2 regions of the Variovorax sp. J31P179 genome follow, and region 2 is predicted to be linked to the other one. Evidence: predicted binding sites of a transcription regulator. Region 2 holds the regulator's gene; the other holds the start of a gene.
The links. The regulator FNR, encoded in region 2, switches genes on or off when oxygen is low (the NO sensors DNR and NnrR bind a similar motif). The targets are predictions, from matches to a motif close to TTGATNNNNATCAA.
Positions count from the first base shown of each region.

Region 1: a site for FNR is predicted at 3,096-3,109, ahead of QTI17_RS23025 (universal stress protein). Genes of this name have one in related genera too.

Region 1 covers NZ_JASZYL010000009.1:111,466-117,120, forward strand. Annotated here, with positions in the region: gene QTI17_RS23010 (universal stress protein) at 1-8, opposite strand, end outside; gene QTI17_RS23015 (flavodoxin family protein) at 212-739, shown strand; gene QTI17_RS23020 (trypsin-like peptidase domain-containing protein) at 743-2,185, shown strand; gene QTI17_RS23025 (universal stress protein) at 2,194-3,036, opposite strand; gene QTI17_RS23030 (BON domain-containing protein) at 3,201-3,860, shown strand; gene QTI17_RS23035 (zinc-dependent alcohol dehydrogenase family protein) at 3,875-4,909, shown strand; gene QTI17_RS23040 (TraR/DksA family transcriptional regulator) at 4,906-5,280, shown strand; gene QTI17_RS23045 (winged helix-turn-helix domain-containing protein) at 5,344-5,655, shown strand, end outside.
Region 2 covers NZ_JASZYL010000004.1:21,330-26,984, forward strand. Annotated here, with positions in the region: gene hemN (oxygen-independent coproporphyrinogen III oxidase) at 1-1,349, opposite strand, end outside; gene fnr (fumarate/nitrate reduction transcriptional regulator Fnr) at 1,474-2,190, shown strand; gene QTI17_RS11195 (hypothetical protein) at 2,171-2,416, opposite strand; gene QTI17_RS11200 (FixH family protein) at 2,419-2,703, opposite strand; gene ccoG (cytochrome c oxidase accessory protein CcoG) at 2,729-4,165, opposite strand; gene ccoP (cytochrome-c oxidase, cbb3-type subunit III) at 4,200-5,123, opposite strand; gene QTI17_RS11215 (cbb3-type cytochrome oxidase subunit 3) at 5,120-5,266, opposite strand; gene ccoO (cytochrome-c oxidase, cbb3-type subunit II) at 5,278-5,655, opposite strand, start outside.

The sequences.
Region 1 (5,655 bases), on a different contig from region 2:
GTCTGCATGAGGCGCTCCGTGGACGGCGGTGAACGAATGACCCAAGTTATCGCGCGCGAGGCCGGGCGCCCTTGCGCGGCGTCAAACCAGGCGCCGACGGCGCGAAGCGACTTTTCCTTGCGTCCGTCTTCCATCCGCCTTGATTCAGCGCAAGTCCACGGCGACTCGCTGTTTCTATATTGGTGGCTCGATGTACCAAGCGGAGAGGTCGATGAGCAAAGTCCTCGTGGTTTTCTATTCCTACACCGGCACATCGCGCCGGGTGGCCGAACTCTTGTGCAGCCAGCAAGACTGGCCCAAGGCGGAGATCGTGGACGCACGGCCTCGCCGAGGCGTGCTCGGCAGCCTGCGCTGCGTGGTCGAATCACTGTTCAAGCTCCGGCCGGACATCGGCTACGACGGCCCGCTGCCGCGCGACTTCGACGCGGTAGTGCTGGTGTCGCCCATCTGGGCGCTGCAACTGGCCGGCCCGATGCGCAGCTTCGTGGCCAAGCGGCGGGATCATATGCCCGATATGGCCGTGATATCGGTCATGGGAGGCCAGGGCGCGCCCAACGCCGCCGCCGAGATCGCCCAGCGGGTCGGCAAGGCGCCTCTGCTGAGCGCCAGCTTCACCCAGCGCGAGGTCGATGACGGCAGCTACGCCGCCCGGCTGGAGGCCTTCGGTACGGCAGTCAGGGCGGCGAAGGACTCGAAGGGGGTGGTGCGTCCTGCGACCTTGTCGCCGCAGGCGGTCTGAAGCGTGAAGCCCGCTCCCATCGGATGGGGCGCGGCCGCGGTGGGTCTCACCTGCCTGCTGGGTGCCTGCAGCTCCGATCCGGCGATGACGACCGGACCGATCGCGCTGCGTTGGCGCTCGACCCCTTCGTTCTCGTCCCTCGTGGCGAGCCGCAGCGCCAGCGTCGTCGAGATCAGCACGCTCCGGATCGGGCGCGATGAAAGCCCCGGAGACGGCGAGCTCGAGTTCGCTCCGGAGAGCGACTTCGCCGACAGGCTCGCCTGGCCGCTTCCCACGAGCGCGCGCATCAGCCAGATTCGCGATCTCGCGTCCGGCGTCATCCTCAGCAGCGACGGCGTGATCCTGACCAGCGCCCACGTGATCGCCGGCGTCGACGAAGCCCAGGTGCGGCTCGACGACGGAAGGCGCTTCCAGGCCCGGGTGCTCGGCACCGACCCGCGTTCGGACGTCGGCTTGCTGGTCATCGAAGCGACCGGCCTGACGCCGGCAGCCCTCGGGGACTCCTCGCGACTCGCGCCCGGCGACTGGGTCGCGGCGATCGGAGCGCCCTTCGGTTTCCAGGGCAGCGTGACAGCCGGCGTGGTGAGCGCCGTGAACCGCCTCATCGGCGGCGCCGGGGAAATCCCTTTCATCCAGACGGACGTGGCCATCAATCCCGGCAGTTCGGGCAGTCCGCTCTTCAACAGCCGCGGCGAAGTGGTCGCCATCAACTCGTTGATCTACAGCGGCAGCGGCGGCTACATGGGCTTGTCCTTCGCGGTGCCGATCAACCTGGCGGCCGAGGTCGCCAAGCAGCTGCGGGCAAACGGGGAAGTCCGGCGGGCGGAGATGGGCGCCGAATTCCAGGAAGTCACGCCGGCGCTGGCGCGTTCCTTCGGCCTTGCCGGGAAACCGTTCGGAGCGCTGGTGGTGCGGATCGACGGCACCGGTCCCGCCGCCCGCGCCGGCCTGCGCCGAGGCGATGTCGTCACGGCGTACGACGGCGTGGCCATCGGGCACTTCACCGATCTGTTGCAGCGGGTCGCCAAGGACCGCCCCGGCAGCCGGGTCGACCTCGACGTCTGGCGGCATGGCGCCAGGCAGACGATTTCGGTGACGCTCGCCCAGCATCGAGCGCAGAGAACCGCGCTGCCGTCCGGGCTCGCGCCGGATTGGGGTGACGGCGTCGGGCTGACCTTGGGCGAACTGAGCCCCGCGCAATACCGCCAGCTGGGCGTCGAGGGCGGCCTGATGGTGCGCGACGCCGCCGGGCTGGCACGCAGCGAGGGCATTCGTGCGGGCGACCTCATCGTGGCGGTCAACGACGCGCCGATGAACCGCGTCGCGGACTTCAGCCGCACCCTGTCGAACACACCGCCCGGCCAGACCCTCGCCCTGCTCGTCATGCGCGATCGGCGGCTGGCCTATGTGGCGGTTCAACTGCCTTCGGCACCGGCCATGCCATAGCGCGGCATTCAATGCGCCATCAGGATCGGCACATCCATGCGCTCGAAGACCCCTCGCGTCACACTGCCCAGCACCAGCTCGCGGATGCGGGTGTGGCCGTAGCCGCCCATCACGACCAATCCCGCTTGCTTCTGCGCGGCATGAGACAGCAGCGCATCGGCGAGTCCCTCGGAAGCCACATGCTGGACGGCCTTCGCCTCGATGCCGTGTCGCCGGAGCCAGGCAAGGATCTGAGGGATCCGCAGGTCGCTGTCGTCGACCGGCGCGGCGCCTGCGCGCCACGACACCAGCGCAACGCTGGCGGCCTTCGAGAGCAGCGGCAGCGCATCGCGCAATGCGATGGCGGCCTCGCGGCTGCCGTCCCACGCGACCAGCACGTTCTTGCCGAGTTCGCGAGCGCACTTCGCGCGAGGCAGCACCAGCACCGGGCGGCCCGCATGCAGGACGACCTGCTCCGGCAGGTCGCGGGCCGTCGTCGTGTCCGTGTCGCCAGGCTGGGACTGGCCGACGACGACCAGGTCGCTGGTGCGTCCGTGCAGGACGACCGCATCGACCGAGGGTTGATCCACCAGGCGAACCTCGGACGATATCGACGGCGCACCCTCGATCAGCTTCCTGAAGGTGTGGGCGATGCCTTCGGCGCGCACCCGCAGGAAGTCGGCCGACGCGGCGATGAAATCGGTGTCCTTTCCCGCAATGGCCTCGGCGGGAATGACGCCGTCGTAGAGACCGGTGGGCACCAGGCCGATCAGATGGCTGCCGTGCTGCCTGGCCAGGGTCGCAGCGATGCCCACACGAGCGGCACAGTGCTCCGAATAGTCAAGATGGACCAGGATCGTTCCGAGTTTCATGACGGTTCCAGGCGAATGGAGACGAATGGCGATCTTCGGGCGTGCCGCGACCGGACACCTTGATTTCCATCAAGGGCGCCGCGCCGGACTGGCACTTGATCCAGCGCAAGTCCCCAGGGGCCCGCATTCCCTACAGTGAAGCGTCCATCGACGAAGGAGTCTTCATGAAGTCCGATGCCATGCTGCGAAGCGATATCGTCGCCGAGCTGAACTTCGATCCTGCGATCACGATGAATGCCACCGACATCGGCGTGGTCGTCAAGGATGGCGTCGTCACGCTGAGCGGGCATGCGTCCAGCCATTCGCAGAAGCATGCCATCGAGCGGGCCGTGCAGCGGGTCAAGGGTGTCAAGGCGCTGGCCGTCGAGATGTCGGTCCGGCTTCCGGCCGCCAGCGAACGCACCGACGCCGACATCGCCAAGGCGGCGGAGAACGCCCTCGAATGGAACGTGCTCGTGCCGGACGATGCGGTCCACCCGATGGTGGAGGGCGGCTGGATCACGCTGAGCGGCGGCGTGGAATGGGCTTACCAGCGCCGGGCGGCCGAGGTCGCCGTGCGCCATCTGATGGGCGTCAGGGGCGTCACCAACATGGTCGAGGTCAAGGGCCGGTTCACGGCGGTCGACGTCGAGCGGAAGATCAGCGATGCGCTGAAGCGACAGGCCGATCGCGAGGCCAGGCACATCCAGATCCTGGTCGAAGGCGCCCAGGTCACGCTCCGGGGTACGGTCAAGTCGTGGGCGGAACGCAGGGCCGCGCAAGGGGCCGCGTGGTCGGCACCGGGCGTGGCGAAGGTCGTGAACAATCTTCTCGTCGAGGCCTGATCGCACACGCCATGATGCAGGCGATGGTTCTTCATGGGCCGAAGCAGCCGCTGCAGATGACGCAGCGCCCGGTGCCCGAGCCCGCCTCCGGCGAGGTTCGACTTCGCGTGCTGGCCTGCGCCGTCTGCCGCACCGACCTGCACGTGATCGACGGCGACCTGCCGCTCTCCGTGCTGCCCATCGTCCCTGGCCATGAAATCGTCGGCGAGGTCGAGGCGCTGGGTGCGGGCGTCCGGTCGCTGGCCGTCGGAGACCATGTCGGCGTCCCCTGGCTCGGCCACAGCTGCGGCCACTGCGCCTTCTGCGGCGCCGGTCGCGAGAACCTGTGCGACACGCCGCGCTTCACGGGTTATCACCGCGACGGCGGCTTCGCGACCCACGTGCTGGCCGAGGCCGATTTCTGCCTGCCGCTGGCTGACCTCGCCCAGGAGCCGGCCCGGATCGCGCCCCTGCTCTGCGCCGGCCTGATCGGCTGGCGCAGCCTGAAGGCCGCCGGCGACGACGCCCGCCAGTTGGGCATCTACGGTTTCGGCGCCGCCGCGCACCTGGTCACCCAGGTCGCGGTGGCCCAGGGCCGGACGGTCCACGCCTTCACGCGCGCCGGCGATGCGGCGAGCCAGGCCTTCGCGCTCAGCCTCGGCGCCGCATGGGCCGGCAGTGCCGACGCGCAGCCACCGCGCGCGCTGGACGCCGCGATCATCTTCGCGCCCGCGGGCGAGCTGGTGCCGTTGGCCTTGAAAGCGGTACGAAAAGGGGGCCGGGTGGTCTGTGGCGGCATCCACATGACGGACATCCCCGCCTTCCCGTACCGGCTGCTGTGGGAAGAGCGCCAGCTCGTCTCGGTGGCCAACCTCACGCGCGCCGATGCGCGCGAGTTCCTCCAGGTCGTGCGGGCGGATCCGCCGAAGGTCCACATCACGACCTATGCGCTGGACCGGGCGAACGAGGCGATCGCGGACCTGCGGGCGGGCCGCCTCCAGGGTGCGGCGGTGCTCGTGCCGCCGGCGCCGGCGCATCGATCGAATCAACCGAAGGACCGAAGCCCATGAAACACCTCAATCCCTCAGACCTCGAAGATCTCGCCCGGCGACTCCAGGCGCGAAAGCGCGAGGTGCTGAACGAGCTCGCGGCGGCCGGCGCGCCGCCCCAGGGCGGCGTGCTCGCCGGGGAGCACGAGGTCCACAGCCATGCCGACGACGCCGAGGTCGAACGGCTGGACGACGTACGTTTCGCCGAGATCGAGGTGGACCGGAACACCCTGCTCGAAGTCGAGCAGGCGCAGCAGCGCCTGGCGACCGGGCTCTATGGCCTGTGCGTCGACTGCAACGAGGAGATTCCCCTCGAGAGGCTGCTCGCCCAGCCCACGGCGATACGCTGCGCCGCCTGCCAGACCAGGACCGAAGCGAAGCGTCGTCACTGACGCGCATGCGGGTCGGTGGCTGCGCTGTTGCGATCCGGCCGGGTCCAAGGCTAATATGGCCCGGTGACCAGCCCCACCCACCTTGCCGTCCTCGACGACGAAGCGGACATCACGCAGCTCCTTGCCAGCTACCTGGCGGGCCAAGGCTTTCGAGTCAGCCAGGTCCACACCGGCGCGGCGCTCATCGAACTGATGGCGAGCGACGCGCCGGCGCTGGTGCTGCTCGACCTGGGCCTCCCGGGCGAAGACGGCTTTGCCATCGCTCGCCAGCTGCGCGAACACTGGCGATGCGGCCTGGTCATCGTCACCGGACGGGGTGACGCGGTCGACAAGGTGGTCGGGCTGGAAGTGGGCGCCGACGACTACGTCACCAAG
Region 2 (5,655 bases):
ATGGCGCGGACGAAGAACCAGCCCAGCGGCGTGACCTCGAGGTGGCGATCGCCGACCACCACCAGGCCCTGCGCCTCGAGCGGCGCCAGCGCTTCGAGCTCGGCCGCGAAGCAGCGCTCGAAATCGACCAGGTGGGCCGAGCCGATGGTCTCGAAATCGACCCGGCCCTGGCACATGATCGCCATGATCACGGTGCGCCGCAGCACGTCGTCGCGGGTCAGCGCCAGGCCGCGCACCACCGGCAGCCGGCCCTGGTCGAGCAGGTCGTAGTACTCCTCGAGCGTCTTGGCGTTCTGGCTGTAGGTGGCGCCGACCCGGCCGATCGCCGACACGCCCAGCGCCACCAGGTCGCAGTCCGGCTGGGTGCTGTAGCCCTGGAAGTTGCGGTGCAGCCGGCCCTGCCGCTTGGCCACCGCCAGCGCGTCGCCGGGCAGCGCGAAATGGTCCATGCCGATGTAGACGTAGCCGGCCTCGGTGAACGCGGCGATAGAGCGCGACAGCATCTCGACCTTGGCCGCCGCATCGGGCAACGCCTCGGTCGCGATGCGGCGCTGGGCCTTGAAGCGCTCGGGCAGGTGGGCATAGGCATAGAGCGCGATGCGGTCGGGCCGCAGCGCGCAGACCTGGGCCAGCGTGCGGTCGAAGGAGGCCGCGCTCTGGCGCGGCAGCCCGTAGATCAGGTCGACGTTGACCGAATCGAAGCCCAGCCCGCGGGCCGTCGCCATCAGGTCGAACACCTGCCCGGCCGGCTGGATCCGGTGCACCGCCTTCTGCACGTCGGGGTCGAAATCCTGGACGCCGAAGCTCAGCCGGTTGAAGCCCAGCGCGGCCAGGGTCACCAGGCGTTCGCGGTCGACGGTGCGCGGGTCGATCTCGATCGAATGCTCGCCGTCCGGCGACAAGGTGAAGGCCTCGCGCAGCATGCCCATCAGCGTCCGCAGGCCGGCATCGTCGAGAAAGGTCGGCGTGCCGCCGCCGAGATGCAGCTGGCGGACCACGGCGCCGCGGCCGAGCCGCTCGACCTGCAGAGCGATCTCGCGCGCCAGGTAGTCCAGGTACTCGCGCCCCTTGCTCTTGTGGCGGGTCACGATCTTGTTGCAGGCGCAGTAGTAGCAGAGCGATTCGCAGAACGGGATATGCACGTAGAGCGACAGCGCCCGCGCGCTGGCGCCGGTGCTGCCGCGCTGTTCGAGCGTCTGGGCATAGTCCTCGGCCGTGAAGGCGTCGACGAAGCGGTCCGCGGTCGGGTAGGAGGTGTAGCGCGGCCCGGCGCAGTCGAACCGCTGCAGCACGGACGGCGCGGGCACCACGATGGGCGGCGTGAGGGCTGGAGCGGAGACGGGAGGCATCGCGGACGCAGGCATGGGCTTCGGTGTGTCACTATGCCGCCGTCGCGATCCGCAAACCTTGACCTGCATCAAGCATCCGGCCCACCCCCCCACGGACAATCCCCGCATGACCCCGACTGCATCAATGAAGCCCGAAAATATCAAGGTCGCCTGTTCCAACTGCAACCTGCGCGAGCTGTGCATGCCGGTCGGACTGGCGCCCGGGGAGCTGCAGCGCCTCGACGACCTGGTCGCCACGCGGCGCAAGATCAAGCGGCGCGAGACGCTGTTTCGCAATGGCGAGCCCTTCACCTCGCTCTATGCGATCCGCACCGGGGTCTTCAAGACCCGGGTCACCAGCGAGGACGGGCGCGACCAGGTCACGGGCTTCCAGATGGCCGGCGAGATCATCGGCCTCGACGGCATCGTCAACGACCAGCACACCTGCGACGCCGTCGCCCTCGAAGACTCCGAGGTCTGCGTGATGCCCTTCGAGCGCATCGAGGAACTGTCGCGCGAGGTGACGGCGCTGCAGCGCCACGTGCACCAGATCATGAGCCGCGAGATCGTCCGCGAGCATGGCGTGATGCTGCTGCTCGGCAGCATGCGGGCCGAGGAGCGGCTGGCGGCCTTCCTGCTGAACCTGGTGCAGCGGCTGCATGCGCGCGGCTTCTCGCGCTCCGAGCTGGTGCTGCGCATGACGCGCGAGGAAATCGGCAGCTACCTCGGCCTCAAGCTCGAGACCGTGAGCCGGACGATGTCGAAGTTCGCGGCCGACGGCATGGTCGAGGTCGAGCAGCGCAACGTGCGCATCCTCGATCCCGAGGCGCTGCGCCGCATCGTCAATCCGCCGGGCTGTTGAGCTCGGCCGCCGGCCGGGCCAGCAGCAGCGTCAAGGCGCCCGCCGCCGTGGCCAGCAGCCAGAAGGCAAAGAACCCGGCCGTGTAGACCGCCTGGCGAGAGGCGCCCAACGCCTCGCCGCGCCAGTTGAGGTCGCCCGGATCGACCAGTGCGAACACCAGCACCTCGAGCGCGCAGGCCAGCAGGAATGCCGGCCAGAGTATCCACATCCAGCGTTGCGCCTGCATGTTCAGCGCCTCGGCGACGGCACGTCGGCGCTCGGGGTGGCCGCGTGGTTGCGCCCGGCCACCGCCGGCATGAGCTTCTTGTCGGCCAGCGTGCGGTTGATCTCCACGCCCTTGCGGTAGTAGTCCTCGTCGACCACCGGGTCGGGCGTGCGCAGGGCCAGCCACAAGGTGGCGAAACTCGCGATCACCACCAGGCCCGGCCCGCCGATCACCATCCACACCAGCCCGAAGCGCCACCAGGGTGGACAGGGACGCGTCGCTTCGTCATGGCTGCTCTTGTCGGTCATCTTCTGCCTCCTTGGGGCCTGGATTTCATCGCGGGACCAGGAACACGGCCTTCTCGGACACGCTGCCCTGGCCGCCCTCCGCTCGAACGTCGAAATACACCTTGTGGGAACCGGCCGTCGCCGCACCGTAGGGCAGCTGCAGCCGCACCGCCACCCAGCGCGACTGCGCCGGCGCGACCTCGACCACCGGCTCCGAGGACACGTGCAGACCCTCGAGGCCGCTGGCTTCGATCCGGTAGCGCTGCACCTGCTCGGTGGCGTTCATGATCTGAAGGCGGTAGACGTTCTCGAGCTGGCCGCCGTCGACGATGCGGGCCAGCGAGGCGCGGTCGCGCACCACGTCGACCTTCAGCGGCGTGCGCGTCACCAGGCTCGCCAGCAGGCCGATGCACAGCGCGCCGAGCACCGCGGTGTAGACCAGCACCCGCGGCCGCAGAACGCGGCGCAGCACCTGGCGCGGCGTCCAGCGCCCGGCCATGCTGTTCTGCGTGGCGTAGCGGATCAGGCCGCGCGGGGTCGACATCTTGTCCATCACGATGTTGCAGGCATCGACGCACAGGCCGCAGCCGATGCATTCGTACTGCAGCCCCTGGCGGATGTCGATGCCGGTCGGGCAGACCTGGACGCACAGCTTGCAGTCGATGCAATGGCCGAACTCCGATGCGGCAGCGGCCGCCCGACCCTTGGCCGGCACGCCACGCGGTTCGCCGCGTGCCGTGTCGTAGCTCACGATGAGCGTGTCGCGGTCGAACATCGCGCTCTGGAAGCGCGCATAGGGGCACATGTACTTGCACACCTGCTCGCGCATGAAGCCAGCGTTGCCGTAGGTGGCGAAGCCGTAGAACAGCACCCAGAAGACTTCCCAGGAGCCCATCCGGGTCTGCAGGAATTCCATGGCCAGTTCGCGGATCGGCGTGAAGTAGCCGACGAAGGTGAAGCCGGTCCACAGGCCGATCGATATCCAGACCACGTGCTTGAACCACTTCTTGACCAGCTTCTCGGCCGAGAAATCGCCGCTGTCGAGCCGCATGCGCGCGATGCGGCTGCCCTCGATCTTCTCCTCGACCCACATGAAAATCTCGGTGTAGACCGTCTGCGGGCAGGCGTAGCCGCACCACAGGCGCCCCGCCACGGCAGTGAACAGGAACAGCGACAGCGCCGAGACCACCAGCAGCCCGGTCAGGTAGATCAGGTCCTGCGGATAGAGCACCAGCCCGAACAGGAAGAAGCGCCGCGCGCCGAGGTCGAACAGCACCGCCTGGCGCTGGCCCCACTCGAGCCAGGGCAGGCCGCAGAAGACCCCCTGCGTCGCGAACACCAGGGCCCAGCGCCAGCGGGCGAAATAGCCGCTGACGCTGCGCGGATAGATCTTCTTGTGGGCCGCGTAGAGCCCGACGTCCTCCTCGGCCGCCGCGATCGGGATCACGGTGCGCGGCTTCTGTGGCGTCGTCTGCTCGGTCATGGAAACGCTCATGGACAAGACTCGGGCGGCAGCCTCATTGCCCCGCGACGGTGGCCGCCTTGTTGTTCGACAGGCCCCAGACATAGGCGGTCAGCACGTGGATCTGCGCCTCGGTCAGGCGGCCCTGCTGCGCCGGCATCTGGTTGGTCTTGCCGCCGTTGATCATCGCGATGATCGCTTCCTGACCATAGCCGTGCAGCCAGATCTTGTCGGCCAGGTTCGGCGCGCCCACCGCCGGGTTGCCGACGCCGCCGATGCCGTGGCAGGCCGCGCACGCCGTGAACTTGCTCTTGCCGAGTCCGGCGCGCACCGAATCGTGCGGGCTGTCAGACAGGCTCAGCACGTAGTTGGCGAGGTTCTTGACGTCCTCGGCCGATCCGACCGCCTCGGCCATCGGCGGCATCGTGCCGATGCGGCCGAGCGCGATGGTCTCGTGGATCTTCTCGGGCGTGCCGCCATGCAGCCAGTCGCCATCGGTGAGGTTCGGGAAGCCCTTGCTGCCGCGCGCATCCGAGCCGTGACACTGGGCGCAGTTGTTCAGGAACAAGCGCTCGCCGACGGCCATGGCGCCGGCGTCGGAGGCGAGCTTCTCGACCGGCTGCGCGGTGTAGGCGGCGTACACCGGGGCCAGCTCGGCGTTGGCCTTCTCCACCGCCTTCTCGTACTCGCCCTGGGTGCTCCAGGCCAGGGTGCCGCGGTAGCTGCCCAGCCCTGGGAACACCACCAGGTAGCCGATGCCGAACACGATGGTCAGCACGAACAGGCCCATCCACCAGCGCGGCATCGGGTTGTTCATCTCGCGCAGGTCCTCGTCCCAGACATGGCCGGTGGTGTTGTCGGCGTTCGAAGGGCCGCGGAAGCGGGCCGTCAGCCACAGCAGCAGCGCGCAGGCCAGGATGCCGCCGAGCGCGATCGCGGTGACGAAGTGCGACCAGAAGGCGTTGACGAAGTCGCTCACGACGGGTCCTCCTCGAACGGCAGGCGTGCCGCCTCTTCGAAGGCCTGCGCGTTGCGGCGCGAATACGCCCAGACCAGGATGCCGATGAAGGTCGCGAACGAGACCAGCGTGGCGGCGATTCGCAGGGTGGTGATGTTGTCCATCGCGGTTGTCCTCACTTGAGTGCCAGGCCGAGCGACTGCAGATAGGCGACCACGGCGTCCATCTCGGTCTTGCCCTTGACCGCGGCCGGCCCGGCCGAGATCTGCTCGTCGGTGTAGGGCACGCCGACCCGGCGCAGCGCCGTCATGTGGGCGGCCGACTCGGCGCCGTCGAGCGGCGCCTTCTCGAGCCAGGTGTAGGCCGGCATGTTCGACTCCGGCACCACGTCGCGCGGGTTGTTGAGGTGGATGCGGTGCCACTCGTCGCTGTACTTGCCGCCCACCCGGTGCAGGTCGGGGCCGGTGCGCTTGCTGCCCCACTGGAACGGGTGGTCGTAGACGAACTCGCCGGCCACCGAATAGTGGCCATAGCGCAGCGTCTCGGCGCGGAA